DNA from 4 places in the Embleya sp. NPDC056575 genome. Region 4 is predicted to be linked to each of the others. Evidence: riboswitches for the same ligand, from Rfam matches in the RefSeq annotation. Region 4 holds a riboswitch; each other region holds the start of a gene.
What was found. A riboswitch is a leader RNA that binds a small molecule or an ion and turns the genes downstream of it on or off. The one in region 4 is predicted to bind cobalamin.
Positions count from the first base shown of each region.

Region 1: another riboswitch for cobalamin. It lies ahead of ACFRCG_RS06190 (peptidase); the one in region 4 lies ahead of ACFRCG_RS05605 (energy-coupling factor ABC transporter permease).
Region 2: another riboswitch for cobalamin. It lies ahead of ACFRCG_RS26010 (ABC transporter substrate-binding protein); the one in region 4 lies ahead of ACFRCG_RS05605 (energy-coupling factor ABC transporter permease).
Region 3: another riboswitch for cobalamin. It lies ahead of ACFRCG_RS13520 (ribonucleoside-diphosphate reductase subunit alpha); the one in region 4 lies ahead of ACFRCG_RS05605 (energy-coupling factor ABC transporter permease).

Region 1 is NZ_JBHTVA010000006.1:32,795-40,481, reverse strand. Features, by position in the region: gene ACFRCG_RS06210 (CbiQ family ECF transporter T component) at 1-418, shown strand, start outside; gene ACFRCG_RS06205 (ABC transporter ATP-binding protein) at 415-2,103, shown strand; gene ACFRCG_RS06200 (ECF transporter S component) at 2,100-2,999, shown strand; gene ACFRCG_RS06195 (cob(I)yrinic acid a,c-diamide adenosyltransferase) at 3,216-3,809, opposite strand; cobalamin riboswitch at 3,850-4,031, opposite strand; cobalamin riboswitch at 4,404-4,539, shown strand; gene ACFRCG_RS06190 (peptidase) at 4,668-5,765, shown strand; gene ACFRCG_RS06185 (TetR/AcrR family transcriptional regulator) at 6,513-7,196, opposite strand; gene ACFRCG_RS06180 (hypothetical protein) at 7,289-7,597, shown strand; gene ACFRCG_RS06175 (hypothetical protein) at 7,644-7,687, shown strand, end outside.
Region 2 is NZ_JBHTVA010000034.1:34,703-42,389, forward strand. Features, by position in the region: gene ACFRCG_RS26005 (FecCD family ABC transporter permease) at 1-1,051, opposite strand, end outside; gene ACFRCG_RS26010 (ABC transporter substrate-binding protein) at 1,048-2,118, opposite strand; cobalamin riboswitch at 2,136-2,350, opposite strand; gene ACFRCG_RS26015 (hypothetical protein) at 2,477-5,071, shown strand; gene ACFRCG_RS26020 (alpha/beta hydrolase) at 5,190-6,848, shown strand; gene ACFRCG_RS26025 (MbtH family protein) at 6,973-7,200, opposite strand; gene ACFRCG_RS26030 (amino acid adenylation domain-containing protein) at 7,197-7,687, opposite strand, start outside.
Region 3 is NZ_JBHTVA010000014.1:74,017-81,703, reverse strand. Features, by position in the region: gene ACFRCG_RS13550 (MOSC domain-containing protein) at 1-28, opposite strand, end outside; gene ACFRCG_RS13545 (hypothetical protein) at 216-365, shown strand; gene ACFRCG_RS13540 (VOC family protein) at 532-909, opposite strand; gene ACFRCG_RS13535 (NAD(P)-dependent alcohol dehydrogenase) at 1,003-2,016, opposite strand; gene ACFRCG_RS13530 (helix-turn-helix domain-containing protein) at 2,175-2,975, shown strand; gene ACFRCG_RS13525 (ribonucleotide-diphosphate reductase subunit beta) at 3,093-4,070, opposite strand; gene ACFRCG_RS13520 (ribonucleoside-diphosphate reductase subunit alpha) at 4,088-6,421, opposite strand; cobalamin riboswitch at 6,498-6,751, opposite strand; gene mug (G/U mismatch-specific DNA glycosylase) at 7,528-7,687, opposite strand, start outside.
Region 4 is NZ_JBHTVA010000005.1:183,951-191,637, reverse strand. Features, by position in the region: gene ACFRCG_RS05640 (bifunctional metallophosphatase/5'-nucleotidase) at 1-233, opposite strand, end outside; gene ACFRCG_RS05635 (protein phosphatase 2C domain-containing protein) at 476-1,288, shown strand; gene ACFRCG_RS05630 (glutathione peroxidase) at 1,404-1,895, opposite strand; gene ACFRCG_RS05625 (NAD-dependent epimerase/dehydratase family protein) at 1,991-2,938, opposite strand; gene ACFRCG_RS05620 (hypothetical protein) at 3,194-3,565, opposite strand; gene ACFRCG_RS05615 (class II aldolase/adducin family protein) at 4,380-5,240, shown strand; gene ACFRCG_RS05610 (RDD family protein) at 5,379-5,924, shown strand; cobalamin riboswitch at 6,112-6,321, shown strand; gene ACFRCG_RS05605 (energy-coupling factor ABC transporter permease) at 6,349-7,062, shown strand; gene ACFRCG_RS05600 (energy-coupling factor ABC transporter substrate-binding protein) at 7,059-7,439, shown strand; gene cbiQ (cobalt ECF transporter T component CbiQ) at 7,443-7,687, shown strand, end outside.

The sequences.
Region 1 (7,687 bases), on a different contig from region 4:
CAGCACACCGCGCTATCTGGGCGCCACGATGCTGCCCGGGGGTCTCGTCGTCGCCGGTATCGGCTTCGTCCTCACCGGACGGCGCGTCAACCGCAGCGTCTACCTGCCGGACCGCTGGCGGTTCGCCGAATTCGCGGTCGCCGCCTGCGGTCTGGGCACCGGCGCGTTGCTCTACCTGACCAGCCGCATCGACGCCGGCAACCTGTATCCGTCGCTCAGTCCGCTCGCCTGGCCCGAGTTGGCCCCGCTGCCGGTCCTCGCGCTGTTGGTGGGTGTACTGCCCGCGTGGCTGGCGCCGCCACCCCCACCTACCGCACCGCGCGTCGGTGACACCGGGTCCGACCCGTCGGCGGTTGCGCCGGGCACGGGCCCGACCACCGATACCGGCACCACCATCAGGGAGAAGTCCGTCCGGTGATCGAATTCCGCGACGTCACCATCACCTACGCCGACGCCCCGGCGCCGGCCCTGCGAGATGTGCAACTCACGATTCCCGAAGGGGAGTTGTGTCTGGTGATCGGCCGCACCGGGGCGGGGAAGTCGACCCTTTTGGGAGCGATCAACGGCCTGGTCCCGCACTTCACCGGCGGTACGCTGCGCGGCAGTGTGCGCGTCGACGGGATCGAGACCCGGTCGCAACCGCCGCGCGAGTACGCGCACCTGGTGGGCGTGGTCGGCCAGGATCCGCTCGCGGGCTTCGTCACCGACACAGTCGAGGAGGAACTCGCCTACGGAATGGAGCAGTTGGCCATCCCGTCGGCGGTCATGCGCAAGCGGGTGGAGGAGACCCTCGACCTGCTCGGGATCGCCGAACTGCGGCACCGGGCCTTGCGCACCCTCTCCGGCGGCCAGCAGCAGCGGGTGGCGATCGGTTCGGTGTTGACGGCGCACCCGCGGGTGCTGGTGCTCGACGAACCCACCTCGGCACTCGACCCGACCGCCGCCGAGGACGTGCTCGCGGCAATCACCCGGCTCGTACACGACCTCGGGATCACCGCGATCGTCGCCGAGCACCGGATGGAGCGGGTCGTGCAGTACGCCGACCGACTCGTGCACCTGCCCGGCGACCGCACCGTGCGTGACGGCCCGCCGGCCGAGATCTTGGAGGCCTGCGACATCGCCCCGCCCGTCGTCGAACTCGGCCGACTCGCCGGGTGGTCGCCGCTGCCGCTGTCGGTGCGCGACGCCCGTCGCCTGGCCGCGCCGCTGCGCGAACGCCTCGCCGGTCGCACACCTCCGGCGCCGCGCCCGGTCGACCCAACGGCCGATCCGCTGCTGAGCGCACGGCGGATCGTCGTGCGCCATGGCGACGTGATCGCCGTCCGGGGCCTCGACTTGGAGTTGCCGGCCGGGCAGGTCACGGCTCTGATGGGCCGCAACGGTTCCGGCAAGTCCTCGCTGCTGTGGGCGTTGCAGGGATCCGGGCCGCGCCAGGGCGGCACCGTGGACGTCGCGGGCGAGGACCCCGGAAAGGCCGCGCCCCAACGTGCCCGCGCATTGGTCGGCCTCGTCCCGCAGACCCCCGGTGACCTGCTCTACCTGGAGACGGTCGACGCCGAATGCGCCGAGGCGGACCGGGAGTCCGGCGCCGAGGCCGGTGCGTGTCGGGCCCTGCTGGATCGCATCGCGCCGGGTATCGACGGCGCCCTGCATCCGCGCGACGTCTCCGAGGGGCAACGCCTCGCACTGGTCCTGGCGATCCAACTCGTGGCGGCACCACGCGTGGTGCTGCTCGACGAGCCCACCCGCGGCCTCGACTACCACGCCAAGCGGCGGTTCGTCCGAGTGGTGCGCGAACTCGCGGACGCCGGGAGGGCGATCGTCCTGGCCACGCACGACGTCGAGTTCGTCGCGCAGGTCGCCGACCGGGTGGTGGTGATGGCCGAGGGCGACATCGTGGCCGACGGCCCCACCACCGAGGTCGTGGTGTCCTCTCCGGCGTTCGCCCCGCAGGTGGCCAAGATCCTCGCCCCCGCCGAGTGGCTGACGGTCACCGACGTCGGCAACGCTCTTGCGGATACCGGCGTCGCCCGCACGCACTCCGACCTGTCGGTTGCACCCGACGTTCGCGCATCCGCCGCAGAAGGCGAGCCCACCGGATGACGACCGTCACCGACACACGCCAACGCACCAGTGCGATTCGCATCACCCCGCGAACCGCGATCGTACTCATCATCGCCTCCGTCGCGGGCCTGGCCATGTTCCTGTGGCCGCTGTTCGCCTCTCCGTCCCCCGAATCGGCCGCGCACTCCGGGGACGCGCCGCTGATCTTCGCCGTCACGCTGCCGTTCGTGGTCGCCGTGGTTCTCGCCGAACTCACCAGCGGTGGACTGGACTCCAAGGCGCTGGCCATGCTCGGCGTGCTCTCCGCGATCAACGCGGCACTGCGCCCGCTGGGTGCCGGAACGGCGGGGATCGAGACGGTGTTCTTCATGCTGGTGCTGGCCGGGCGGGTGTTCGGGCCCGGGTTCGGCTTCGTACTCGGCTGCACCTCACTGTTCGCATCCGCCTTGCTCACCGCCGGAGTCGGACCCTGGCTGCCGTTCCAGATGCTCGCCTCGGCCTGGGTCGGTCTCGGCGCGGGGCTGTTGCCCCGACGGGTGCGTGGGCGGCGCGAGATCGTCATGCTCGCCTGCTACGGCGTCTTCGCCGCCTACGTGTTCGGCTTCCTCATGAACATGTGGTTCTGGCCGTTCCTCGCCGACTCCGAATCCATGGTCGGCCCCGCGTTCGTCCCCGGCGACGGCATCCTCGACAACCTGCGCCGCTTCTTCGTCTTCACCGTCCTCACCTCGACCTTCGGTTGGGACACCGGCCGGGCGATCACCAACTGCGTCGCGATCGTCCTCGTCGGCCCGGCGGTGTTGGCCGCCCTGCGCCGCGCGTCCCGCAAGGCCGCCTTCGAGGCACCGATCGTGTTCGAACCCGCCCCGCCCGACAACGGCCTTGCGCAGGTCGGACCCGCGACCACCGCCGAGCCGACGAAGCTCGCTCCATAGCGGCGTTCCGTATGCGGCGCCGGCGTCTGCGAACGGCTCATCGGGGACGAATCGGCCCCGGCGGGTGCGCGGCGTTTCCGGCCACCCGGCCGCGGTGGCGGCCGGGTGGCGAGTCCGGGAAAGCAATTCGGGAAATCTCCCGAACGAGTCCTTCGTGCCGCCGCACCTGCCGAGAGCCGGTGCGATATTCGCCGGCGAAACGGTGGAGGCGCGATGTCAGCGGTTGCGGCCGGGACTCCACAGCACGTCGCCGCGCCCTCCGTCGTTGGCCAACCGCGCGAGAATGAACAGCAGGTCCGACAAACGATTCAGATAGCGGACGCACACCGGGTTCACCGTCGCCGCCTCCCCGCCGGACAACTCCGTATCCGTGTCGACCAGCGCCCACGCCGAGCGTTCCGCCCGGCGGGCGGCCGTCCGCGCCGTGTGCAGGAGCGCCGCACCGGGCGTACCGCCCGGCACTACGAACGACCGCAAGGGTTCCAGCCGTTCGTTGAACGTGTCGCACAGACGCTCGAGGCGGGATACGTCCTCGTCCCGGACCCGCAGGCGTTCGTCTCCGTCGCGAATCGGAGCGCACAGGTCCGCGCCCACGTCGAACAGGTCGTGCTGGACGCCTTCCAGGACGTTCCGCAGCTCCACGTCCAGGCAACCCAGTGCCAGCGCCACACCGATGGCGGCGTTGGTCTCGTCGGTATCGGCATAGGCGACGATCCGAGGATCGGTCTTACGGACACGGGAGTTGTCGCCCAACGCGGTCGTACCCGCGTCACCCGTGCGAGTGTAGATACGGCTCAGCACCACAGACATGGCGAACCACCGGCCTCTCTCGGGGAAATCCGCCCCGGTTGTGTCGAGGTGGCGACGACGTGAGTCTCCTGGCTCTCGGATCAACACTTCCCCCGGCCTTCCAACTCCGAAGCGGAGCCGTGGCCTTGACGGGAGTCGCTCCCCGATCACAGTGGCGGGACCGCACCGGAGTCACACCGGTTTCCTCGGTTTCGCCGTCGCACAGCAGGCCACAGCATGACACGCGGCCCTCGCAAGCACCAGACACGACCCGGGACCCCCTGCCACGGGGCACCGCACTCCTGCTCGACCGGGGCGGGGCGTCGTGGCATGGATCCCCTTTGCCGACGAGCGGTTCGCAGTCCACCCCCACCACCCCACCACTCGACCGTGAGGCCGGGTGGCGCCTGGCGGCCATACGCCACATCGAGGAAGTCGCCCGGAAACTCGCGCCGCTCGGCGGTCCACCGCCGCGCCGACCGTGGATCCGTCCTGCGTGCAACGAAGATCTTGTTGGCCGGAAAGAGAGTTCCGTCCTGAGTGAGCGATCCGTAGAGTGCGGGACGATTGCAGGCCTGAGCAGTCGACGCACCGATTCCGGGCGTCGTCACCGCCTCGATCGCGTTGTCCGATGACCCGCAGTAGCTCCGGCGACGGGGGAAGTCCGGTGTGAATCCGGCGCTGACCCGCAGCGGTGGTCCGTCCCTCCCGACGGCGAGCCCGAATGCCCGCCGTCGGAGTGTTCGTCTCCCATCCCCGTCGTGGTCCGCGGGACGGAGCCCCAGTGACCCGTGCGTCGGGACGGCCGCCGTCGGTGCGCCCGCTCGATCGCGCGAGTCTCCCGGGTCCGCCGTGCCTTGGGCCCGGAAAGGCACCGTGATGACTCTCACCCGACCCGGACGCCGGATCGCCGCGCTGTTCGGCGGACTGGCCCTCGCCGCCGCGACCGCCCTGATCCCGTCCACCGCCGTGGCGACTCCGCCGACGACCGACACGACGCGCGCAGCCAACGTGTCCGTGCTTTCCGGCAACCGCACCCAGGCCGCGGCCGGGTGGCTGGCCCGGCAACTCGTCGACGGAGAACGCTTCGAGACCACCTTCGACGGAGTGACCTATCCCGACCAGGGCCTGACCATCGACGCGATCTTCGCGTTCGCCGCCGCCGGGGTCGCGGACGACAACGGAGCCAAGGCCACCACGTGGCTCGCCCGCCCGGAAATCCTGTCCGGGTACATCGGCGACGGCACCACCAACGCCTACGCCGGAGCCACCGCCAAGACCCTCCTCGCCGCCGAGGTACGCGGTGTCGACCCCACCACGTTCGGCGGCGTGGACCTCCCGGCCCGGCTGCGCTCATTGCAACAGCCTTCCGGCCGCTTCACCGACACCTCGCCGTGGGGCGACTACAGCAACGCCTTCAGCCAGTCCCTCGCGCTCCTGGCGCTGGACCGCTCTCCGGCCGGCGCGCCCACCGCCGCGGTGGACTTCCTGGCCGACGCACACTGCGCCGACGGCGGATTCCCCCTCGACTACGGTCTGTCCACCTGCACCAGCGACGCCGACTCGACCGCGATGAGCGTGCAGGCACTGGCCGCGACCGGGCGCCACCAGGAAGCGGCCGCCGGACTGAACTGGCTCGTCTCACACCAGCTTTCCGACGGCGGCTTCGGTACGGTGGGCGCCACCGCGTCGAACGCCAACAGCACCGGCCTGGCCGCCCAGGCCCTGCTCTCGTCCTGGCGCGTGATACCGGGCCTGACCGCCCGGCACTTCCTGACCGAACGTCAGGTCGGCTGCTCGGCCGCCACGACCACGCGAGGCGCGATCGCCTACGACACCGGCGGGTACAACCCGGCCACCGCCATCAGGGCCACCGCTCAGGCGGTTCTCGGCCTGGCCGGCACCGGCTTCGCCGACCTGAGCAGTGCGAGCGCTCGTCGGAACGCCCCCACGCTGCACTGCCCCGCCACAGCCTGACCCGACGGGCGACCGGCCACCGTCGACGCGGTGGCCGGTCCCTCGGCAAGTGCGGGCGTCGGTCCCGGGCGCCTTACTCGCCGGCGCGACGAAGGCTGCACTCCGCTCCGCTCTGGGATACCGCACGTCCCTCGAAGCCCTGCGGGAGCACGACGAACGCGGACGCGCGGCACAAGAGGACAGCAAGCAAGGCGTCCGGAGAACGCGGGGCCACCTCACCGGCACCTCGGGCCGGTTGTCGTGTCGCACCCCGAAAGGAACACACCATGTCCCGTCGGCCCCCGATTCAGCCCGAGGACGCGACCGGCCCGGCCGCCGACCTGCTCGCCGGCGTCCGGAAGGCGTTGGGCGTCACCCGAAGATGACCACGGCGACGGCCGACAGCCTGGCGGTACTCAAGGCGTACCTCGACTTCTCCGGCGCCCTCGCCGGCCGCGCTCACCCTGGCCGGATCCGTCGTCCGCGCTCGCGGCGGAGTCCGGGAGGAGGTCGTTGTCGGTGTGGATCCTGTCGGTGTCGAAGGCCGCGAGTTCGAGGTGGATCCGCTCCGCCCCGGTCTTCGACGCGAACATGGGGAACGGCCATGGGTCCGGGTCCGGGGCCGCGCCGGATCCCCACGGGAACGTCCACGGACGCGCCCACACATCGGCGAGGGCGGCCAAATCCCAGCCACGAAAGACGCCTTCGAGGCGATCCCAGTCACGTCCCGGCAGGACCACCGATCCCAGCGGTGGGGGTGGTTGGTCGTCAGTCGGGTCGATGTGTCGTGTGGGTGTTCGTGTGCCGGGCGGGGCATGGGTGCTCCGCCTGGTGGCGGATGCCGGACAGGACGGTGTCGAGGAGTCGGTCGAACTCTGTTGTGGATCCGAAGTCGGCTTGGAAAGGTGCGAGGGCGGTCAGGGTCGGATATGCGGTGGAGTCGAGCGCGGGCATTTTCGAGGGGCCGTCGGGGCCTCCGCTGAGGACTGCCGTCAAATAGCCGTTGAGGAAGCCGAACAGTGTGACCGGCGCGTCCGCGGTGACCTGGTCGGGCAGGCCCGCCCGGCGCATCGCGGCGACGAGGCGCTCCAGGACGGCCAGGGCCACGGGCGAGCTCTGGGGGCGGGTGACCAACAATGGGAACACCCGCGGGTGCCGGTACGCCATCCGGCGGTAGCTGTACGCCGTTTGGCGGGCCACCTGTTCCCAGTCCGAAGGCGTCTGGTCGTCGCCGGGTTCCACCTCGACGATCACGGCCTCGCAGATCGCGTCCAGCAACGCCGCCTTGCCCTTGACGTGGTGGTAGATCGACATCGGGTCCACCCCGAGTTCGTCGGCGAGCCGCCGTACCCCGAAGTGGTCCAGGCCGTCGCGGTCGACCAAGGCGACGGCGGCGGTGGCGATCCGCCCGCGATCGAGTCCTGCCGACCTACCGCGCCCGCGTCCGGCCATGTCCGCTCCTCCTTCTTGGCAAATCTACACCGTAGAATCTACTGTGTGGTGAAAATCTACGCCGTAGGTTTGCAGTGGACGGGAGCAGAATCATGGCCGAAGGCCCCACCGCAGAGCGGCCGGCGGAGCCGGACTTCGCGGCGATCACGAGCGGCGAACCGATCGCCTGTCGCGACGCGGAGAACGCCTGGCGGGCTTCCGCCGCGACACGCGCGATCCTCGGGGAGCCGGATTCCGCCACCGCCATCGACTGCTACGTGTTGGCACTGCCGGGGCGCCGCCTACCCGTCCGGGCGTACCGGCCGGCATCGACGGGCGACGGGCCGCTGTACGTCGAATCGCAGGCCGGGGCGGCTCGGGCGCAGATCCTCGGATCCCTCCGCACGGCCCTGACTGCGTGACGGAAAAACGATGCCCACCACGACCGCAAGAATGAAAGGCGGACGAATGACCTCGACACCCCATGACCGGCGGGCGATCGGCGCGATGTA
Region 2 (7,687 bases), on a different contig from region 4:
GGCGCCACAGCAGCCAGGCGAAGAACGGCGCTCCCAGTCCGGCGGTGACGACGCCGACGGGGATCTCCTGGTCCGGGAGCACCGAGCGCGCCACGATGTCGCTGCCCACGAGCAGCGACGCGCCCACGAGCGCGGACATGGGCAGCAGCAGGGCATGGCGCGGGCCGCACACCAGGCGGACGACGTGGGGTACGACCAGACCGACGAACCCGATGACGCCGGTGTTGGCGACCAGGCACGCGGTCACCAGCGCGGCCGCGGCGACCAGGGCCCAGCGGGTGCGTTCGACGTGGACGCCGACGGAACGGGCCGCGGTCTCGCCGAACGCGAACGCGTCGAGGTCCCGCGCTGCCGCGACCATGACCACCGTGCCGACGACGGCCACCGCGGTCAGGAAGACGGCCGTGTCCCACCGCACTCCGGCCACCGAACCCAGCGTCCACTCCATGACGCCGCGAGCGGCGTTGCGGTCGCCCAGGACGAGCACGACGAACGAGGTGTAGGCGCCGCACAGCTGCCCGACCGCGATGCCGGCCAGCACGGTCCGCGAGGCCGGCAGGGTCCGGCTGTGTGCCCCGGCGAGGGTCAGTACGACCAGGACGGCGAGCAGGGCGCCGACGAACGCGGCCGCCGGGAGCGCGCCGACGACCGCGGTGCCGGAGGCTCCGACGCCCAGGACGATCACGGTGACCGCGCCGACGGCGGCGCCGTTGGAGATGCCGAGCAGGTAGGGGTCGGCCAGGTCGTTGCCGGTCAGGGTCTGCAGCACCGCGCCGCACACCGCGAGTCCCGCGCCCGTCGCGGCGGCCCCCAGGACGCGCGGCAGCCGTAGCTGCCAGATGATCCGGTCGTCGAGCGGTGTGACGTCGGCGCCGCCGAGACCGAGCCGGCGCAGGACCACCTCGGCCACGACGTGCGGCGGTTCGTGGACCGATCCCACGGCGAGGCCGAGCAGGACGGTGAGCAGCAGCAGGACCACGGCGGCGGCCAGGGCCACCGCCGCACGACCGGCTCCCGCACGTCGATGGACGGGGCGATCGGTCACGGTCACGGACGCGGTGCCAGGCCGCTCAGGGCGGCCGAAACCCGGACGGCCCCGTCGGCGAGCTGCACGCCGGGGGTCGACTCCGAGAACGGCACGACCACGAACGCCCGATTTCGCACGGCCTTGAGCCTGCTCAGCACGGGGTCGTGTTCGAGGTAGTCGATCTTGGCCTGTGCGGTGTCCCAACCGGCGTCCGCGACCACGATGGCGTCGGGGTCCGCCGCCACCACCTGCTCCCAGCTCGCGTTCTTCCAGCCGCCGGGCAGCGTGTCGAAGACGTTGCGGGCGCCGACCGCGTCGAGCACGAGCTGGGGTCCGCCGTGGCCCGCGCCGACGTACGGGGTCTTCGTACCCGAGTCGTACCAGAGCACGTTCAGGCCCTTGCCCGCCGACTTGGCCGTGACGTCGGCAAGTTGCCGCTGCTGCGCGTCCCGGATGACGGCGGCACGCGGCGAGACACCGAACACCGCGGCGACATCGCCCAGTTCGTCCCACACCGCCTGGAAGGACGCCGGCGCCGCCGGCTTGCCGTCGGCGCAACCCAGCGGCGACAGGTAGGTGCCGATGCCCTGGGAACCCAGTTCGTCCCGCGTGCCCGCCACCTTGTCGGTGAACGCGCCGGCGTAGGAGGCGTAGAGGAAATCCGGGCGCGCCGCGAGGAGTTTCTCCTTGGACGGGTACTTCTCGGAGAGCACCGGAACCGTGTCGTAGGCGGCCTTCCATTTGGCCGGGACCACGTCGTCGAGGTAGGCCGTTCCGGCCATCCGGGACTGCAGATCGAGCGCCAGGGCGACCTCGGTGGCGCCCTGGTTGAGGGTGACCAGCCGGGCCGGCGGTGCGGTCACGGTGGTGGTGACGCCGCACCTGCTCACGCTCACCGGCGTCGGGTGGCCGCTCCCGGCCGCCGCGGCGGGCTTGTCGGGCTCGGGCGCACCCGTACACGCGCCGAGCGCGCCGACGAGCAGGAGCGCCACGGCGGCGAGGCCGGAGCGCGTGGAGCGCCCGGCACGCGGGGGGCGCGGGGGACGGATGAATCGTTCGGCGCGAAACGGGCGCGCGGAAGCGCGGAACACGTGTTCTCCAACCCTCGTGGAACATGTCGCGCCGTGGCCGGTCTCCTGGCTTCCGCATCGACGCTCCGCGGCCGGCCTTCCCGGTTGGCTCGTTCCCGATCCATCCAGTGACCCCGACCGCTTTGCGAGCGGTCGGCGAGGGCCGCGGGGCTCCGCGGCTACAGTGGCGAGGGCCGCGCCGGCTTGAACCGGCTTCCCGTGCACCACGGCGGCCACAGGCTACCAAACCGCTCCTCGCGCCTCGTCGGCCCGCTGCGACGTGCGGGTTCCGAGTGACGTCCGAGCCACCTCCTACGCTGGGCGCTGCCGCGCCGCATCGGGTGAACGCGGCCGTCCTGGTGGGGAGTTGCGGTTCGTGATGTCGTGGGAGAGTGCGGCCGGCCTGCGTTCGGCGTTGTATGCCGCGTATCGTCTCGTGCCCGTCGCGGCGGGTGTCGAGTTGACGACGCGGCTGAGGACCGAGGTGTCGGAGGCGCTGGCCGCCGACCACGTGGCCCCGCCGTCACAGCTGATCGAGGCCGTGCTCGCGTCGGGTGACCACGACCTGATGGCGCGACTCGCGTGCAACCGGCACCTGGACGAGGACACGGCCGTGCGGATGGCCGGCCACGGGGACCCGGACGTGGGCCTCGCGCTGCTGAGCCGGCGCTCGGACACGCGCGTGCACGAAGCGGTCTGGGCGGCGGCGGACCCCGCGTCGGCGGACTGGCACACGCGCCTGGTGGTGCCGCTCCTCAAGCACGACGGGACCCGGTTGTCGCGGTCGATGCTGCACTCGCCCTTCCCCGACGCGGTCCGACACGCGATCTCGCGGCTCGCCCCGTATCTGCCCCCGTGGGTCGTCGTGGAGCGTGTTCTGGGCGTCTGTGCCACGCACACCCGGCTCGCCGACACGCACACGGAACTTCGCGGGTTCGCGGAGATGTTCCACGACGAGGGCATGCACCACCCGGACCTGGCCGCGGTCTTCGGGGAGGCCGCCCGGGCCGAGGACCCGGCCGCCGTGTTGGCCGCCGCCCGAACGCGGCTCGACGGCCGGGCCCGCTCGCGCGCGGACCACGACGCCTGGCTGGTCGGGCTCCGGCTCGGCGATCGGGTCGACGCGCCGGCCGGCGGCGTCGACTGGGCGGCGATCCTGCGCGAGGACGACCGACTCCCCTACGACACCGATGCCCGGATCGAGCTGACGCGGCACGAGGGCTGTCCCGAATGGCTCGTCTTCGCGACCGTTCGCGCCGGCGTCGCGTCGACGTTCGGCACGCGCGCGCACTTCGAGCGGCGCGTGGGCCCGGTGCCGTTCGCCGCGGTACTGGCCCCGGAAGCCCCCGACAACGACCATCACCTGGCCTACCTGCTCACCTGGGGGATCGAGAACGATCGTTTCCCCTTCGACGAGGTTCTTCGCACCGTCGCCCCCGCGGGCGTGGTCGTGGCCGCGCTCGGCAACCTGTGTCCCCGCCGCGCGGACTCCGCCGCCGGCGACGACCCATCGGACCACGCCGACATCGATGATGACGACGACGACCGCGCCTTTCTCCGCAGCTACCGCGGCCCGGTACCCGATGCGCTCGCCCCGTCCGTCGCCCGCCTGATCGAACCGCTCGGCGACGATCCCGAGGCGTGGATCTCGCTGCACAAGCTGCTTCCCCGATTCCGTGGCACCTGCCACGAACTCGTCTCGGCCGCGGTGGCCCACGCCGCCGACGAGCGCGCGAAGGGCACCCCGGTCACGTGGACCCGCGGCCTGGCCGCGCGCTTCCCCGCCGAGGCGCCCGAGGGCGCGCGCAAGCACCTCTACACCCTCCTCGCCGCCGCGCCCGACCACGTGCGGTGTGCCGTGATCCCCGCACTCGACCTGCGCGCCATCCAGCACCTGAGCGTCTTCCACCCGCTCTCCGCGGCGGTGCGCGCGCACGTGTACGCCGTACGCGGCGTCGAAGCCGCCGTCGCGTGCGCCTCGCGCTGGGACATGCCGGCCGATGTCGTGGCGGGACTGCTCGATCTCGACGACCCGGAAGTCAACGCGAGCCTCTACGACTTCGGCGGCATCGCACGGCATGAACGCGTTCGCATCTGCGCGGGCCGGCCGCGAGCCGGCGGCCCCCGTCGCATCCCGATCAGCCCGGCCCTCGGGGACCTGCTCGCCCGCACCAGCCCCTCCACTCGCCGCCACTGGCTCCTCGCCGCGATCGACTCGGGCGATCCGGTACTCGTCCGGGTGATGCTGGGCCGCATGCGCCTGCACACCGAGGTGGGCCGGCTGCGGGTCGCGGTCGCGTTGTGGGAACGCCACGGTCCCGACGCGGTGTCCGCCTTGCTCGCCGAGACCCGTTTTCCCGGCCGCCGCCCCGCCGCCAAGCACCCCTTTCCGGCGACGACACACCACCTGCTCCGTGCCGCACTCGCCGCGCCCGAGGCCGGATCGGCATCCATCCGCGAGACCCTTGCCGCCGCCCGGACTCCGGACGCCGCCGCCGAACACCTCCTGCGCGGCGGCAGGATCGGGGACCGGCTGGAGCACTTCGAGGACGAGTACGACATGGCCGTCCCCTGGGCCCGACTGATCGTCGCCGACGAGAAACAGCCGCTCTCGAAGGAGCCGTTGGCGGCCCTTGCCGCGCACCCCGACTGTCCGCCGCACCTCCTGACGGCCTACCTGGTCCGGTTCGGCATCGCGGACGGCGCGCGCGACCTCGACCGATGGCCGGCCGACCTGGCGGCAGGCCACGTGCTCCCGGCCGATCTCCTCACCGCGATCGCCCCCGCGTCCCATGTCCTGGCCTTCGTCGGGGACATGCTCTCGGCGTTCGGCGAGGAGTTCGCGTGCCTGGTCGACGAGGCCGGGCTCGACACCGCCGACCCCGGGCACTGGGCGGTGGTGCTTCGACTGGTCCCCGAGTTCACTGGCACCCTTCCGGAGCTCCTCGCCACCGCGGCCGCCGTCCTCCGCTGACGGGGCGTGCGTCGACCGGCGGATGCGGTGCGTGGAATGTCCGGTGTGGGTCGCGCTGTCGCCGGTGGCGGGGATATCGGTGTGCCGTGCGGGATCGGCGACTGATAGTCCTGGGCGCGTGATCACTCCTTTCCAGGCGGCGTCCTTCCGTCGTTCCATACCCGCGGCCGTGGCGCTGTTGTTGGCCGCCGGGTGTACCGGGGGCTCCGGCGACAGTGCCTCGAACGCCGCCGCCGGCAGGCCGGTTCCCACGCGGGTGACGACCGGGACGGCCGCGGCCACCCCGCCGCCCGCGCCGCCGAAGCCCAAGGGAGCGGCGGACCCGGCGCTGCGCTCCTTCTACGAACAGAAGATTTCGTGGAAGGCGTGCACGGACGACCCGAAGACGAAGAAGAAGGACGAGAGCGAATTCCGGTGCGGGACCTTCAAGGTGCCGCTGGATTACACCGCTCCCGGCGGCAGGTCGCTGGACATCGCCGTCATGCGGCACCCGGCCGCCGAGCCCGATCGGCGGATCGGCTCACTCGTGTTGAATCCCGGCGGACCCGGGGGCTCGGGCCAGGACTTCGTCAAGTACGGGTTCGCCGACTTCGACGGCCCTTTGCACGACCGCTACGACATCCTCGGCTTCGACCCGCGCGGTGTGGCCGACAGCGCGCCCGTACGGTGCCTGGGCGACAGGGCCCGGGACGAGCGCAACGCCCGGGACTCGCCCCGCGATCCGGTCGAACGCAAGGCGGACGGCGAGCGCGGCGGCAAGGAGTTCTCCGCCGCGTGCCAGGCCGGGTCCGGCGAGTTGCTGCCGTTCGTGGGCACGCGCAACGCGGCTCGGGACATGGACGTCCTGCGCGCCGCGGTCGGCGACGACAAACTCGACTACCTGGGCGTCTCGTACGGCACCTACCTCGGGACCATGTATCTGGACGAGTTCCCCGACCGCGCCGGCCACATGGTCCTGGACGCGGTGGTGGACCCTGCGGCCGACAAGCTCGACGCGAGCATCGACCAGATGGTCGGCTTCGAGCGCTCGTACCGTGCGTTCGCCGCCGACTGCGCGGCCCGGGCGGGCTGTCCGCTCGGCGGCGACCCGGCCAAGGCCGCCGAGATCGGTGCGACCTTCCTCGACGGGTTGCGGGACAAGCCGCTGCGCACCGCCTACGACGGCCGCAAGCTGACCTCCTCCCTCGGCTGGACCGGCACCACCAGCCTGCTGTACGGCGACAAGGAAACCGCGTGGAAGTACCTGCGGGACGCTCTCGCCCTGGCGATGAACAACAAGGACGGCAGCCACCTGCTCTTCTACGCCGACAACTACCTCGGCCGGGACGAGAAGGGGCACTACGACAACAGCTCGGACTCGCGCTCGGCGATACGCTGCGCCGACGGCGCCGCCCCGGCGCCCTCTCCCGAGCGGATCGAACAGGTCCTGGCGAAGCTCAAGGCGGATGCCCCGCTGCTGTCCAAGGACACCGTCGCATCGGATATCGAGGGCCCCGGCTGCGAGTTCTGGCCGTACAAGACTCCCGAACGGCCGCACGTGATCCGGGCCGAGGGCGCGCCGCCCGTCCTGGTGGTGGGCACGACCGGTGACCCGGCCACGCCGTACGCGGCATCCGAGAAGCTGGCCAAGGACCTCGCGCACGCGAGTCTGCTGACCCTGGAGGGCGAGGGCCACGGCGCGTTCGGCCGCAGCAGGTGCGTCGATGCGGCGGTGGCCGCCTACATCATCGAGGGCAGGCCGCCGGCCGCCGGCACGCGGTGCACCGACGGCAAGTAGCCGTCGACCGTTGCCCATGGGCAGGCGACGCCACCGACCCGGTGGGCGGGGATCCGCGAACGACCTCTGGAACCGGTTCGAATCGCTCCCGAAATCCTCGCCCCGGGGCCGTGTGTGCCGCCGGTTATCGCTCCCGGGCGTTCATGGCGTCGATCAGGGTCCGTGGACGCATGTCGGTCCAGGTGTGTTCGACGTGCTCGAGACAGGTTTGCCGGTCGGCCTCGGGGTGGCTCACCGTCCAGCCGGCGGGTACGTCGAGCGTCGCGGGCCACAGGGAGTGCTGGTTCTCGTCGTTGACCAGGACCAGGTAGCCGGCGTCGTCGTCCTCGAAGGGGTTGGTCGGGTGGCTCATGTCGGCTCCCTGAGAAGGGTCGGCGGTCCGGCCGGACCGGGTGCGGGGTGAGGGGTGCCGGGGCCCTCCGTCGAGTCGGACGCGCTGATCCGGTCGAGGTGGGCCGCGAGGGTGGGGCCGATCCGGGCGAGGGCGTCCGGGTGCGTCAGGGCGTTGTGTCGCGCCGGGATCTCGTGGACCTCGATTCGGCCGCCGATGTACGGGTCCCAGGACGCGGGTTCGGGCGTGTGCGGGTCGCGGTCGGCGCACGCCTTGAACAGCAGCATGTCGCCGTCGAAGACGCCGGGGGTGAACGCGTGGGCCGCCGCCGCGTTGTGGTCCAGCACGGCCGCGACGGTCGCGAGTTGACGCGGTCGCAGGGCGGCCAGGATGTGTTCTCGTTCGCGCAGCACCCGGGCGAGCGCGTCGTAGGTGATCCGGTGTGGGGCGAAGGCGTCCGGGTCGCAGTCGAGCACGAGGGCCAGGTGCTCCGCTCCCCCGCGCCGGG
Region 3 (7,687 bases), on a different contig from region 4:
CCAGGTTCACGGAGAGGACGTGAGACATACCGGCAGGCTACCCGCTCCCTCCTGGCGGGCCTCGGCGGGCCGATTCGGCGGTTTTCCGGGGGTGTTCCGGCGGATTCGGCCCGGTCGAACCGCGTATCCCGGTCCAGAACGGGGCAAACACCTGTTATCGGCGCCCTCGGGGACGCCGACGCCCGCCTTTGCGGGCATCAGGGAGGGACCACGACATGAGCGCGCTGTCGAAGACCGTGAAGAAGATCCAGGGGTACATCCGCCGCAATCCGCGCCAGGTCGAGCAGGGCAAGCGGCACCTGCGCGACCGGCTCACCCGCCGTCGCGGCGGCAACAGCGGCTCCGGCAACCCGCCGACCACTTAGGCCCCACCAAGCCGGGGCGAACGCATCGGCCCGCACCCGCGCACCGCTCGCGAACGCCCCGGGCACCCACCCCCTCCGCGCCCCGCCGCCGACCGTCTCGCGGCCCTCCTCCGCGACACCGACCGCGAACTCCCCCTCGACCGAGGCCGATCGGCCGATCGATCGTTCAACCGATCAGCGTCGCCTTCGCCCGCACCACGCAGAACTCGTTGCCCTCCGGGTCGGCGAGCACCGTCCACGACTCGGTGCCGGTCTGGCCGACGTCGACGCGGCGGGCGCCGAGCGCGATCACCCGCTCGATCTCCGCGTCCCGCTCGCCGGGACCGGCGCCCGGGGTCAGGTCGAGGTGCAGTCGGTTCTTGACCGTCTTCACGTCCGTCACCGGCATGAAGCAGATGCCGACCGGCGCTCCCGGCTCGGTGCCGATGACCACCTCGCGCTCGCGCTCGGACAACACCTGCCAGCCCAGCACTTCGGCCCAAAAACGCGCGAGTCCGGGCAGATCGTGTGCGTCGATGACGATGTGATGCAGGGAAATGGCCATGCGCGCCATTGTGCGCGGGGCGGTCGGCCGGACCAACCGGGTTTCGCGCACCGCCGCACACCGGCCGGCCGACCCTGCCCGCCGGATCGTCGGTCAGCCGTGGTTCACGACCACGGTGCCCACGAAGCCACCCTTGGCGTGGTGGCGCAGCGCGTCCGGGATCTCGTCGAAGCCGAACTCGCGGTGGATCGTCGGCCGCACCCGCCACGCGTCCACCGCGCGGTTCATCGTCTCGAACGCCGCCCGGTTGCCCACCGCGAGCGGACGCAGCACCGCGCCGGCGTTGAAGAAGTCGGTCGGGGACGGCGTGGAATCCGGGGCGTCCGTGCCCAACCAGTGCCCGACGAAGGCGATCTCGCCGCCGAGCGCGGTCGCCGCGAGCGACTGGGACAGGTCCCCCACGACGTCGACGACACGGTCCACCCCACGCCCGCCGGTACGCCGCCGCACCTCCTCGCCCCACCGGGGGTGCTGCCGGTAGTCGACCACCTCGTCGGCCCCGAGCGCCCGCAGTTGCTCCGCCTTGTCCGGGCTGGACGTCGTGGCGATCACCCGGGCGCCGGACCGCTTGGCGAACTGCACGGCGAACAACGACACACCTCCGGTGCCGAGAGTGAGCACGGTCTCCCCCGGCATCGGCGCCCGGCCGCCGGTCAGCGCATTCCACGCTGTCACCGCGGTCAGCGGCAGGGCTGCGGCCTCGGCGAAGGACAGGTGCGCGGGGATGTGCACCAGCGCCCGCTCGTCCGCGAGCGTGTACTCGGTGAACATGCCGTCGCGCGAACTGCCCAGCTGGGCCGCGTAGTCCAGGCCGAACGGGCCGTCGATCCAGTCCGGGAAGACGGTGGCGGCGACCCGGTCCCCCGGCGCCACCCGGGTCACCCCGGCGCCGACCGCGACCACCTCGCCGACCCCGGCGCAGCCCGGAACGACGTCCGGCAGCACGGGCAGCGGATAGTCGCCGGCCAGGACGAGCAGCTCGCGCAGGCTGATCGAGGAGGCCCGGACCCGAACCAGCACCCGACCCGGACCCGGCGCGGGCTCGTCGTGGTCCCGCACGGTGAGTCCGTCGATTCCGGCGCCCGGCCGCAGGTGGTAGCTCTTCATGGTGGTGCCTCTTCCGCGTTGCGACGATGGTGTGACGATCCGCTGTTCCCGGCCCGCCGCTCGGCGGGCCGTGGTGACGATCCTGCGAGCGAGCCGCCCGACAGGACAATTCCCGCAAGGGAATTGCCCGCGGTGCCCGCACTGCCTAGAACTGGCCCATGAGCACGATCACCCACGGCCCGGAATTCCCCGCCGAACTGCGGCGCTGGCGTACCGCTCGGCGGCTGAGCCAGCTGGAGCTGGCCGCCCGCGCGGAGACCTCCCAGCGGCACCTGAGCTTCATCGAGAGCGGTCGGTCCCGGCCCGGCCGGACCATGATCATCCGGCTCGCCGAATCCCTGGAACTGTCACTGCGCGAGCGCAACGCGCTGTTGCACACCGCCGGCTTCGCGCCGGTGTTCCCCGAGTCCGATTGGGACGCCCCGATGATGCGGCCGGTCCAGGAGGCGCTGAGCGCGGTGATCGAGGGTCATCTGCCCTATCCGGCGATGGTGCTGCGGCCGTACGGGCAGATCGTGGCGGCCAACGCGGCGATCGACGTGCTCACCGACGGCGCGGCCCCGGAACTGCTCGGGCAGCCGATGAACATGTTGCGGCTGATGCTGCATCCGCGGGGCATGGCACCGCGGGTGGAGAACCTGGCCGCGTGGGGCCATCACGTCATCGAGAACATGCGGGCCCGGGCGCTGCGCAGCCCCGATCCGCTGCTCGACACGTTCATCGAGGAGCTGCGCGGCTACGTCCCGAACGTGGAACCGGGCCCCGACCACCTCGGCTTCGCGGTACCGCTGCGGTTGCGGGACCCGGCGAGCGGGGGCGAGTTGCGCCTGCTCACCACGCTCACCTCGTTCGCGACGGCGACCGACGTCACCGTGTCCGAACTCCACCTGGAGGCGTTCCTGCCCGCCGACGAGGCGACCGCGACCGCCCTGCGCCGCCACGCCGCCGAACGTTCGTGAGCCCGGGCGGCCCGAGCGGGACCGGCCCGGCCGGCCGCCCCCGAAACGCACGAAACCGCCGTGCCGCCCCGGAATCGGGACGGCACGGCGGTGGTGTACCCGGGCCCGCGGACCGGGTCAGAAGTCCTCGTCGAAGGAGACCGATCCGGTGACCGCGACCTGGTAGGCCGACACCCGCCGCTCGAAGAAGTTCGACAGCTCCTGCACGTCCTGGAGTTCCATGAAGCCGAACGGGTTCGCCGAGCCGTACACCGGCGCCATGCCGAGCTGGGCGAGCCGCCGGTCGGCCACGTGCTCCAGGTAGGAGCGCATGTCGGCGACGGTCATCCCGGACACCCCGCCCTGGAGCAGGTCCTCGGCGAACGCCGTCTCCGCGTCCACCGCCTCGGCCAGCATCCGCCGTACGTCCTCGGCGAGTTCGTCGTCGAACAGGTCGGGCTCCTCGGCCCGCACCGTCTCGACCACGGAGAACGCGAAGTCCATGTGCGCGGACTCGTCGCGGAAGACCCAGTTGGTCCCCGAGGCGAGGCCGTTGAGCAGCCCTCGCGAGCGCAGGAAGTAGACGTAGGCGAAGGCGCCGTAGAAGAACAGCCCCTCGATGCACGCCGCGAAGCAGATCAGGTTGAGCAGGAACTGCCGCCGGTCGTCCCGCGATTCGAGCCGGTCCAGGCCCATCGCCGAGTCGATCCAGCGGAAGCAGAACTCCGCCTTGCGCCGGATCGACGGGATGTGCTCGACCGCGGCGAACGCCTGCTCGCGCTCCTCGTGGTCGGGCATGTAGGTGTCGAGCAGCGTCAGGTAGAACTGCACATGGACGGCCTCTTCGAAGAGCTGCCGCGACAGGTACAGCCGGCCCTCGGGCGAGTTGATGTGCCGGTACAGGTTCAGCACCAGGTTGTTCGCCACGATCGTGTCGCCGGTCGCGAAGAACGCGACCAGGCGCTGCACGAGGTGCCGCTCCGCCGGGCTGAGCTTGTCCAGGTCGGCGAGGTCGCTGTGCAGGTCGACCTCTTCGACCGTCCAGGTGTTGCGGATCGCCGCCCGGTACTTCTCGTAGAAGTCCGGATACCGCATCGGGCGCAGCGTGAGGTTCATTCCGGGATCGAGCAGGCTCACGTGCACGCCTCACATGCTTCGGGGTTCTCCAGCGAGCAGGCGATAATCTCGACATCGGAGGGGGCGAGGTCCGAGATCTCCTCGACCGGCGCGGCGGACGCCTGCGCGGGCACGGTCGCCTGCTGGATCCGCGTCGCGGGGCGCGAGCGCAGGTAGTACGTGGTCTTGAGACCGGTGGACCACGCGTAGCGGTACATCGAGGACAGCTTGCCGATGGTCGGGTCGGCCATGAACAGGTTCAGCGACTGCGACTGGTCGATGTACGGCGAGCGGGCCGCCGCCAGATCGATCAGCGCGCGCTGCGGAAGCTCCCACGCGGTTCGGTACAACTCCCGTACGTCCTCCGGGAGTTCGGCGATGCCCTGGACCGAGCCCTCGGCGCGCTTGATCCGGTCGCGCACCTCGGGGGTCCACAGGCCGCGGGCCTTGAGTTCACGCACCAGGTAGCCGTTGATCTGCAGGAACTCGCCGGACAGCGTCTCGCGCTTGAACAGGTTGGACACCTGCGGCTCGATGCACTCGTAGGCGCCCGCGATGGAGGCGATGGTCGCGGTCGGCGCGATCGCCACGAGCAGCGAGTTGCGCAGCCCGTGCTCGGCCACGCGGGTGCGCAGCGCGTCCCAGCGCTTGGTCCGGGTCGGGTACACGCCCTCCCACAGGTCCGGCTGGAGCCGGCCGCGCGCGGCGTGCGTCTCGGCGTAGGCCGGGTGCGGGCCGTGTGCCTCGGCGAGCGCCGAGGAGGTCTCCAGGGCGGTGAGGTAGATCTCCTCGGAGATCAGCGTGGACAACTCGCGCGCCTCGGCCGAGTCGAACGGCAGGCCGAGCGTGAAGAACACGTCCTGCAGGCCCATCAGTCCCAGGCCCACCGGGCGCCAGCGCGGGTTGGACGCGGCGGCCTGGTCGGTCGGGTAGTAGTTGATGTCGATCACGCGGTCGAGGAAGATCACCGCGGTGCGCACCGTGGCGCGCAGCTTGTCCCAGTCCATGCCCTCGCCGGCGACCACGTGCGCGCCGAGGTTGACCGAGCCGAGGTTGCACACGGCGGTCTCGCCGTCGCTGGTGACCTCCAGGATCTCGGTGCACAGGTTGGACAGGTGCACCACGTTGCCCGGTTCGGCGGCCTGGTTGCAGGTCCGGTTGGCGGCGTCCTTGAAGGTCATCCAGCCGTTGCCGGTCTGCGCGAGGGTGCGCATCATCCGGGCGTACAGGTCGCGCGCGGGCATCTGCCGGACGAATCGGCCGTCCCGCTCGGCGGCTTCGTACACCTTGTCGAACTCGGCGCCCCACAGGTCGGGCAGCTCGGGCAGCTCGTTCGGGTCGAACAGCGACCAGACGCCGTCCTCCTCGACGCGCCGCATGAACAGGTCCGGCACCCAGTTGGCCAGGTTGAGGTTGTGCGCACGACGCGCGTCCTCGCCGGTGTTCTCCCGCAGTTCGAGGAACTCCAGGATGTCGGGGTGCCAGGTCTCCAGGTACACGCAGGCCGCGCCCTTGCGCCGGCCGCCCTGGTTGACCGCCGCCACCGACGAGTCGAGGGTCTTCAGCCACGGCACGATGCCGTTGGAGTGCCCGTTGGTGCCCCGGATCAGCGAGCCGCGCGAGCGCACCCGCGACCAGGCCACGCCGATGCCGCCGGCGAACTTCGACAGCCGGGCGATTCGCCCGTACATGTCATAGATCGACTCCAGCTCGTCCTTGGGCGAGTCGAGCAGGTAGCACGAGGACATCTGGGTGTGCACGGTGCCGGAGTTGAACAGCGTCGGCGAGCTGGGCAGGTAGGCCAGCGAGGACATCAGCCGGTAGAAGCCGATCGCCTCGCCGGGCTCCTTGGACAGACCGCACGCCACGCGCAGCAGGAAGTGCTGCGGGGTCTCGACCACCTTGCGCGAGACGGGGTGGCGCAGCAGGTAGCGGTCGTAGACGGTGCGCAGGCCGAAGTACTCGAAGCGGCGGTCGCCGTCGGCGTCGACGGCGGCGTCCAGCTCGGCGGCGTGCGCGGCGACGAACGCCGCGGTCTCCGCGCCGATGATGCCCTCGCGGTGACCGAGCGCGATGCCGGCGCTGAAGGAGGCGACGCCGGCCTCGGCGGCCTCGTCGGCGATCCGGCCGGCCAGCAGGCGCGCGGCGAGCCGCGAGTAGGCGGGCTCCTCGGCGATCAGCTCGGCGGCGGTGCGCACGGCCAGGTCGGCCGCCGCGCCGCGGTCCGCACCCTCGTTCAGACCCGCGACGACCCGGCGGACGACCCGATCCGGATCGACCTCCGGCAGATCGCGCGCCTGGGTGCGCACCAGGGTGGCAAGGCGGTCCTCGGGGCTCTCGTCGACCCGCATCCGGGTCGCGCCCACGCTGTCCACAACGGTCACGTGCTCTCTCCTCGCGAGCTCGTACGTACAGGTGACCCCACGCCCGAAGGCGCGGGCAGCCGGCAGGTATTCGGACTCGCGGGCATGCCGGGGCACCGCCGGGCACGGCGTGTGCTCGGTGGTCCGCGGAGTGCCTAGGGGCCGTCGCTTCCCGTACGCCCTTCGGCGTCCGGCGCTCTATGACGACTTTCGTTCCCGCTCACCGCTGCGGGGGCAGTTCCGGCCTCGCACCGGATTCCCTCTTGCCTCGCCTTCCCGGAAACTTCGGTCGGGCGAACCAGCTGCGTCGCAGAGCATATATGTAGTGGCGGGGTGGTCGTTGCACCCCCAGGTGTTGTGTCGGGTCCCGATTCCCGGCGTGTCACGGTTCGCCGGAGACGTGCCCGGGTGGTACGACCGGCGAGCAATTGCGACACGCGTCGAGCGCCCCGAACCCCCGCTCCCCCGGCGTCAGTCCGGCCCCACCGGGCCTGCACGGGCCGCGCGGGACGGGGCCGGGGGCGGCGGGAGCACGGCCGGGGCGGACCGGATCGATGGTGGATCGCACGTCGGCCGCCGCGCCGATCGGCCGGCAAATTCCTTCCTCACCGGGCGTGTCGCAGGGCGCGTGACAAGAAGCACATCGCGCCGCGGTCGGCCGATTCACGCGGAGCGGATCGGCGGCCTCGGCCCTCGGGTCGGGACGAGCGGGGTCGCCTCCGGGCCCGGATCACGCCGCGCGGCCGACTCACGGCCGACGCGTGCGCGGGCTCGGTCCGGGTGGGCGGGCGTGTCGGGGCGGGCTGCCTTGCGGTCGGTCCGTCGGCCGGGGTACCTCCCGGCCCGAGTCGCGCCATTCGGCGACCAACGCCTCGTAGACGGGAGTTTCGAACGTCTCGGTGGGCCACGGCCCGTATGGGGCCCGCAGGATCTTCATGTCGACCCAACCGCGCGGGAGGGCGCGAAGTAACCGCCAACCGAGTGATGCCACCCGGTCGATTGACGGCCCACCCCGGGTCGGGTCGCCCACGACGACGCCCGGTCGCCGCCGCACACGGTGGGCGGCACGGATGGCGCCCCCGCGCGCGGTCCTCCTACTCGGGCGGGTAGGCCGTGGTGCGCAGGGCGGTGAAGGCTTCGGCCAGGGCCGCGGCCGTCCAGTGGGCGTTCAGACCGCTGGGGTTGGGGAGTACCCAGATTCCGGTCTCGTCGATCGTCTCCGACTGGCGGCCGACCACCGCCTTGGGGCGGCCG
Region 4 (7,687 bases):
GAGACGGGTTTGCCGTCGGGACCGATCTCGGTGACGTTTCCGGCGGAACCCTGCGGTTCCTCCAGGTTGCCGTGCAGGTCGTTGAGCGCGAGGAATTCGAGGTCCGTCGTGCCGGAGGGTCGGCCGAGGTCGGCGTCCGTGCCGGCCGTCGCGGTGCCGCCCATGGTGAGCAGGCTCGCGGCGACCAGGCCGGTGAGAGCGAGGCGACCGCGGCGTCGTCCAATCCCGAACATGGGATCCCTTCGCAGGGCGCGCCGGATGGTGACGCGCGTAGAAGTGGGGCCTGAAGGTGTCTCGAAGCCAGAGAGTAGGGGCAGTTCCCCGGCCCACACGAGACCTCACGCGAAACCGTTTCGTGAAACCGCTGTGAACTTCGCGAGCGTCCCAGGCAGGGGGGCATGATCAACGGCCGTTTCCCGGCCCCGGGCGCGGGGCAGCCGTACGGCGTGGCACCTATAAGGGAGGGATGTCCGCGATGCGCGTGGAATTCGCGACCGAACCGGGTCATCCGGGCGAGCCGAACGAGGATTTCGTCGTCGCGGGACCGACGACGCTGGTGCTGCTCGACGGTGTGACGTCGAGTTCGGACAACGGCTGCAAACACGGCGTTCCCTGGTTCGTCACGCGGTTGGGCACCGCGTTGTTCACCCACAGCGGCGGGCGCCCGGACCGCTCTCTCGCCGAGTGCCTGCACGACGCGATCGAGGACACCTCGGCGCTGCACGTGGACGGGTGCGACCTGGCCCGGCCCGACGCGCCGGCCGCGACCGTCGTGGTGGTGCGGGTGGTCGAGGACCGGCTGGAATACCTGGTGCTGTCCGATTCGACGCTGCTGATCGAGCGGGACGACGACCTCACCGTGGTCACCGACGATCGACTGGGCGTGGTCGGCGCCGCGGCACGGCGTCGGCGCGACGATCATCCGTCGGGCAGCCCCGGCTACTTGACGGCACATCAGGAGTACGCCGACACGGTGCGGGCCACGCGCAACGTGCCCGGCGGTCACTGGGTCGCGGCGGCCGATCCGGCGGCCGCCGGCGAGGCGCTGACGGGCGGCCTGGCGCTCGGCGAGGTGCACGCGTTCGCCGCGCTCACCGATGGGGCCAGTCGGCTGGTGGACCGGTTCGGGATCGGCGACTGGGACGGACTGATGACCACGCTGCGCCACTTCGGCCCGGCGGAACTGCTGGCGCGGGTACGGGCCGCGGAGGCCTCCGACGCGGACGGCGCGCGCTGGCCGCGCGGCAAGGTCTGCGACGACGCGACCGCGGTCTGGGCACTGATCTGACCCCGCCGATCCGGACCCGTCCCGCGAAGCGCCTCGTGCGACACCCGCGCCCCGCCTCGTCCGCGAACCCCGGTCGATGTCGACCCGGGGTTCGGGAACGAGGCGGACCTGCGGGCTATTTGGGTAGGACGCTCTCGATCGCGGCGATCAGGTTCGGGTCGTGCGGGTCGGTCTTGGGACGGAACCGGCCCACGATGGCGCCGTCGGCGGAGAGCAGGAACTTCTCGAAGTTCCACTGCACGTCACCCGCGCCGCCCTCGGCGTCGGAGGCCGCGGTGAGCACGTCGTAGAGCGGGTGCCGGTCGGCGCCGTTGACGTCGATCTTCTCGGTGAGCGGGAAGGTCACCCCGTAGGTGGTCGAGCAGAACTCCCGGATCTCCTCCGCGCTGCCCGGCTCCTGGCCCATGAACTGGTTGCACGGCACGCCCACCACGGTGAAGCCGCGCGGGCCCAGTTCCTGCTGCAACTCCTCCAGGCCGGTGTACTGCGGGGTCAGGCCGCACTTGGACGCGACATTGACGACGAGTGCCACCTTCCCCTCGGTCACCTCGCCCAGGGTCGTGCTCTCCCCCGCCAGCGTGGCGATGGGGGTATCGAGGATGCCCATGATCGTTGTCCCTCCTGCGTGGTGCCGCCGCAGCCACCCGATCCGAGGACGTGGAGCGCTCCGCGACGGCGCGAGTAAGACGTGACGACTCGACGCTATCGAGCGCTGCCCGAAGCCGCCCGACCCGGTCGGGCGGAATCGTCGCGCCGGGAGGCGTATACCCGGGCCAGCCCCGCGCGCCAGTCGACCGCGCACGGCCCGGTGATCGCCGCCCGCTTCGTGGTGTCCTGGATCTGCCCGCGCAGCGTGCCGGGCTGCTCGCGCACCACCACCTCGGCGGGCAGGCCGCTCAGCTCGGCCGTGTACGCCGCCCACTCCTGCACGCTCACCGGCTCGTCGCCACCCCAGTTGACCACCGTCGCGGGGGTGGACGCCGCGTCCAGGAGCGCCGCCGCCTGGCTGTTGATGTCGTCCTGGTGGATCGGGCTGTACATGCACGGGTCCCAGCGGGTCGTGATCGGCCGGCCGGCCAGCACCGCGTCCATGTGCATCGTCGGCAGTCCGCCGCCGGGGCCGTAGGAGGCGTTCATCCGGGCGATCACCACGGGCAGGTCGAAGGCGCGGGCGCAGTAGCGGGCGACCGCCTCCTCGGCGGTCTTGGACACCGAGTAGGTCGGCGCGTGCGTGACGTTGGCGTCGCCGAGCGGGTCGCCCTCGTGGAAGACGTGCATCGGATCCGGATGGGGCTTGAGTACCGACGCGGTGGACATCACCAGCGCGGCCTTGGCCCGACGACAGTGCTGAAGCAACAATCCCGTGCCCTCCGCGTTGACCCGCAGCGCCTCGTCGTAGTCGAGTCCGGGTCCCTGGAAGGTGGCCAGGTGCAGGACGTGGGTGAAGTCCTCGGGCAGGTCGTCGAACGCCCCCGAACCCAGGTCGACGGCGCGCGTGGTCACCCCGAGGGCGTCCACCCGCGCCCGGTCCTCGGCGTTCGAGAAGCGGGCGATGCCCCACACCTCGTTGTCCCGGGCCAGGTATTCGGTCAGCGGATAGGCGATCTGGCCCGCGGGACCGGTGATCAGGATCTTCTCGCCCGACAACATGCGGCTCCTCGGAGGACTCGGGGGACACGATCCGCGCACGATCGGGTGAGTGATCGCCCGCGCGAGGTACGTCGAGGTTCGACGGTACATCTGACGTACCGTCATATCCGAGACGGAGCGGGGAGACCAGGGCCGCCGCACGTGTCCCCGGACACCCCGCCGGAGCCTGCCGCACGGGGGTGGCGGGGTGGCGGAGGTGTCGACGATGGGTCTGCGGATGCGCCGGTGGGCCCGGGCTCGCCGGCGCGTCCGGGCTCAGACCTCGATCTCCTCCTCGACACGCTTGAGGGTGTGTCGGGCCAGCGCGAGGTTGGCGCGGTCCTTCACCAGCACGAGGTACAGGAACAACCCCTTCCCGGCCCGACCCGACAGCGGTCGGATCAGGTGGTATTGCTTGCCGAGCGTGATCAGGATGTCCTCGATCTGGTCGCCGAGGTGCAACATCTCCATCGTGCGCAGCTTCGCGCGCATCACGTCGGTATTCCCGGCGGCGGCCACATTGAGATCGAGTTCCTTGCTGCCGCCGAGAATTCCCAGCGCCATTCCGCTGGTGTAGTCGACCAGGGCCACTCCCACGGCACCCTCGATCGTCATTGCTTCCTTGAGGGCCGTTTCCATATTGGCCATGATTGCCTCCGGGGCGATCGGCGGTGCGGCTTTCCGGTGGACTCCGACGGGCTCGTCGTCGGACCCGGCCGGTCCCGGGTCCGGATCGCTCGGGAGCGGCCCGCCGACCGCGGTCGCCTCGATCGGTGCGATCGGTGCGACCTCGGTCGGCGCGGGGGGATCGGCCTCGACTGCTTCGATGACATCCACCTCGATCGATGGGGCCCGCCCGGGACCGGATCCGGTCGGCGGGTCGGCTGATCTGCGCCGGGACGGTCTGGATCGGCGTGGGGGTGGTGCCATCTCCGCCCAACTCCTCGCGATCGGGCTCCTGGACGCGGGCGCTCGCGCGGGCGTGCCCCGGCGGCCCGCCTCGGTCCTGGCCCGCGACCCCACCGTGTCGCCCCGGCCGGACCCGGGCGCCCCCGCGGGTGACCGTACGCCGATATTCGCGACCTCCGTGGAATGCACTCCCCCGACGCTCACCTCACGCGCCCCTTCCCCCTGAATACGTCCGCGCGTACTTTTCCCGTCGCCTTCGAGCGGGTCCGGGAATTCGAGTTCGACTGCTTCGGACTCGACCTCCCGGACTCGCTGAACGGCAGCGTAGGAGCGGCCCGAAGGCGGTCGTGGGCAATATTCGATTAATTTCCGGAAACCCGATCCACACGACGTTCGCCCGCTAGAATCCCGGGCCGCGTGCCCCGGGCCCGCGCACCGGCTCACCGGCCCCGTACCCCCGCGCGATCCGACGCCCGCGCGAGGCTGTCCCCGGATGTGACTCGCGGGTAGCGTCGGCGGCACCCGTGCGCGCCCCGAGTCCGAGGAGATGGACATGTCCGCCACCGATGCGCCCCGCCCCCAGGACGGCCCGCCGAGCACCGAGCGGTCGGCGCCGCCGCGACCGGTCTCGCCCACCGACCTGAGCTTCGCGCTGCCGCCCACGTTCGAAACCGTCGAGCAGGAGCGCCGGCACCGCAAGGAGCGACTGACCGCGGCACTGCGGCTGTTCGGCCGGTTCGGCTTCGAGGAGGGGGTGGCCGGGCACATCACCGCGCGCGACCCCGAGTTCGCCGACCACTTCTGGGTCAACCCGTTCGGGATGTCGTTCAAGCACATCACCGTGGACGACCTGATCCTGGTCAACCACGAGGGGCAGGTCGTCGAGGGCCGATTCCACGTCAACCAGGCCGCGTTCGCGATCCACTCGCAGATCCACGCGGCCCGCCCGGACGTGGTCGCCGCGGCGCACAGCCACTCCACGCACGGACGCGCGTTGTCCGCGCTCGGAATCCGGCTGGAGCCGATCACCCAGGACGTGTGTCCGTTCTACGAGGACCACGAACTCTTCGACGACTACGCGGGCGTGGTGCTCGACGCCGAGGAGGGACGGCGGATCGCCAAGACGCTCGGCTCGCACAAGGCGCTGATCCTGCGCAACCACGGTCTGCTCACCGTCGGACAGTCGGTGGACGCGGCGGCGTGGTGGTTCATCACCATGGAGCGCTCCTGCCAGGTCCAGCTGTTGGCCCAGGCGGCCGGCGAACTGCGGCCGATCTCGCCGGAGAACGCGCGGCTGACCCGGGAGCAGCTCGGCAACGACACGGTGGCGTGGATCAACTACAAGCCGCTGTACGACGTGATCAGCCGCTCCGAGCCGGACCTGTTCGGGGTGGACGGCCCGATGACGAATTGATCGTTTTCGGTCGATCTCGCCGATCGATGATCATTTCGCCGCCGCCCGGTCGGGCCCGTTGTCCGCCGACCGGGCGCAATCTCCGCGAGATCGGCCGTGCCGGGAGTCAACCCGCCCGGTTGCGGAAAGTACAACGACATGTACGAACGGAGCCTTCCGCAGCGGTTCGCGCGCTCGGCCCATCCCGTCGGGCCACGCGCCCGGGTGTGGCTGCCGGCGATCGAACATCGAGTCGGCCCGTCGGTGCTGTACCGGCGGATCGGCCAGTTCGTGGTGGACGTGATCGCCTCCGCGCTGCTGCCCGGTGCGGCGATGTTCCTGTTCGTGCTGCTGCCCACCCACCCCGACGGTTCGATCCGCAGCGGTCCGCTCACCGCGACGATCACCGCCGGCGTGCTCGTGGTCGCGGTGGCGATCCTGTTCTGGTACTGGGTGCTGCGGCCCGCCGAGCACGACGGGCGCACCTGGGGCATGCAGGTGTTCGGGATCCGCGTGGTCGACGTGTCCGGCGGTCGGGCCGGGCGGCGCCAACTGGCGATCCGTTGGGTGCTGTTGTGCGTCGACGCGTTCGCGCTCGGTGTGATCGGGTTGGTCGCGGTGCTCACCAGCGAGCGGGGCCAGCGGATCGGCGACCGGGTCGCCGGCACCCTGGTGGTCCGTGGGCGCGGCCCCGGACTGCACTGAGGCCCCGCTTCCCTCGCGGGCAAGGGCGCCCGGCCCCACGATCGCGAGCGTGCCCCGCCCCGCGCTCCCGCCCCGACGGGCCGTCGCGCGCCGTCCCGGAATGCGGCTATTGCTCCGCCGCTCCGCCCGCCTTGTGGTCTTGCGCACGGTTTGCAGATGCCATCTTGTCGCCATGTCCACTCGACCACTAGTGTCGGCTCGCCGTGGTGCTCGGGAAGCCGGTTCGATGCCGGCGCGGCCCTCGCCACTGTGATCGGGAAGTTCTCCTCCACCCCCGCGGAAACGTTGATTCGTCGCCTCGGGAAGCCACTGGGACCGCTGTCGCGGACCCGGGAAGGCGGAGACGTGAACGCACGACCCGTCAGCCAGGAGACCGGCCACGGCGATCGTCCGTCCACGAGGTGTTGGAGAGGGACCCTTCCTCATGCATATCGCCGAGGGCTACCTGCCCTGGGAACACGCCGCCGCCTGGGGCGTCGCGTCGACCCCGTTCGTCGTCCACGGTGCCCGCGCGCTCACCCGCGAGGTGCGCGACCGGCCCGAGAACACCCTGCTGCTCGGCGCGTCCGGCGCCTTCTCGTTCGTGCTGTCCGCGCTGAAGATCCCATCCGTCACCGGTAGTTGCTCGCATCCCACCGGCACCGGCCTGGGCGCCATCCTGTTCCGGCCGCCGATCATGGCGGTGCTCGGCACGATCACCCTGCTCTTCCAGGCGCTGTTGCTCGCCCACGGCGGGTTGACCACGCTCGGCGCCAACGTGTTCTCGATGGCGATCGTCGGTCCCTGGGCCGGCTACGGCGCATACCGGCTCGCCCGCTCGCTCCTGGACCGGCGCGGCGGCACCGTGCCGCTGGACGTCGCGGTGTTCGCCGGCGCGTTCGTCGCGGACCTGAGCACCTACTGCGTCACCAGCGTGCAGCTCGCCCTCGCCTTCCCCGACCCGGACAGCGGATTCCCGGGTGCGCTGGCCAAGTTCGGCGGCATCTTCTCGCTCACCCAGATCCCGCTGGCGATCAGCGAGGGCCTGCTGACCGTCCTGGTGGTGCGCCTGCTGCGCCAGTCGAGTCGCGGTGACCTGGTCCGCCTCGGCGTGCTGACCGACGTGCGGCCCGTGCGCGAGGAGGAGAAGAGCAAGTGAAGCGCTCGACGAAGATCAACCTGCTGATCGTGCTGGCCGTGGTGCTGCTCGCGGCACTGCCCGTGGTGTTCGGCATGGGCGACGACAAGGACGAGCCGTTCACGGGCTCCGACACCCGGGCCGAGACCGCGATCACCGAGAACGACCCTGACTACAAGCCGTGGTTCAGCCCGCTGTACGAGCCGCCGTCCGGCGAGATCGAGTCCGGCCTGTTCGCGCTCCAGGCCGCGCTCGGCGCGGGTGTGGTCGGGTACATGTTCGGGGTCAAGCGCACCCGCCGAAAGCTCGCGCCCGAGGCGAGCGACACCCTCGACGAGTCAGGCCCGGGCCCCGATCCGGCCGCCGCGCAGGACCCGGTATCGGTCCCGGGTCGCTGACCCGTGTTGCCGATCGACGCGGCGGCGCATGCCAGTGTCTGGCGCCGCCGTCATCCGGCCGACAAGGCCGTGCTCTCCTTCGGGCTGCTCGGGTGCGCGGTGGCGCTGCCGCCGTGGCCCGGCGCGGTGCTGGTCGCGGTCACCGTGCTGACCATCGCGCTCGGCTTCGCCGAGGTGCCCGCCCGACGACTGTGGCGGGCGGCCCGCGCGCCGCTGGGATTCGCGGTGACCGGCGCACTGACCCTGCT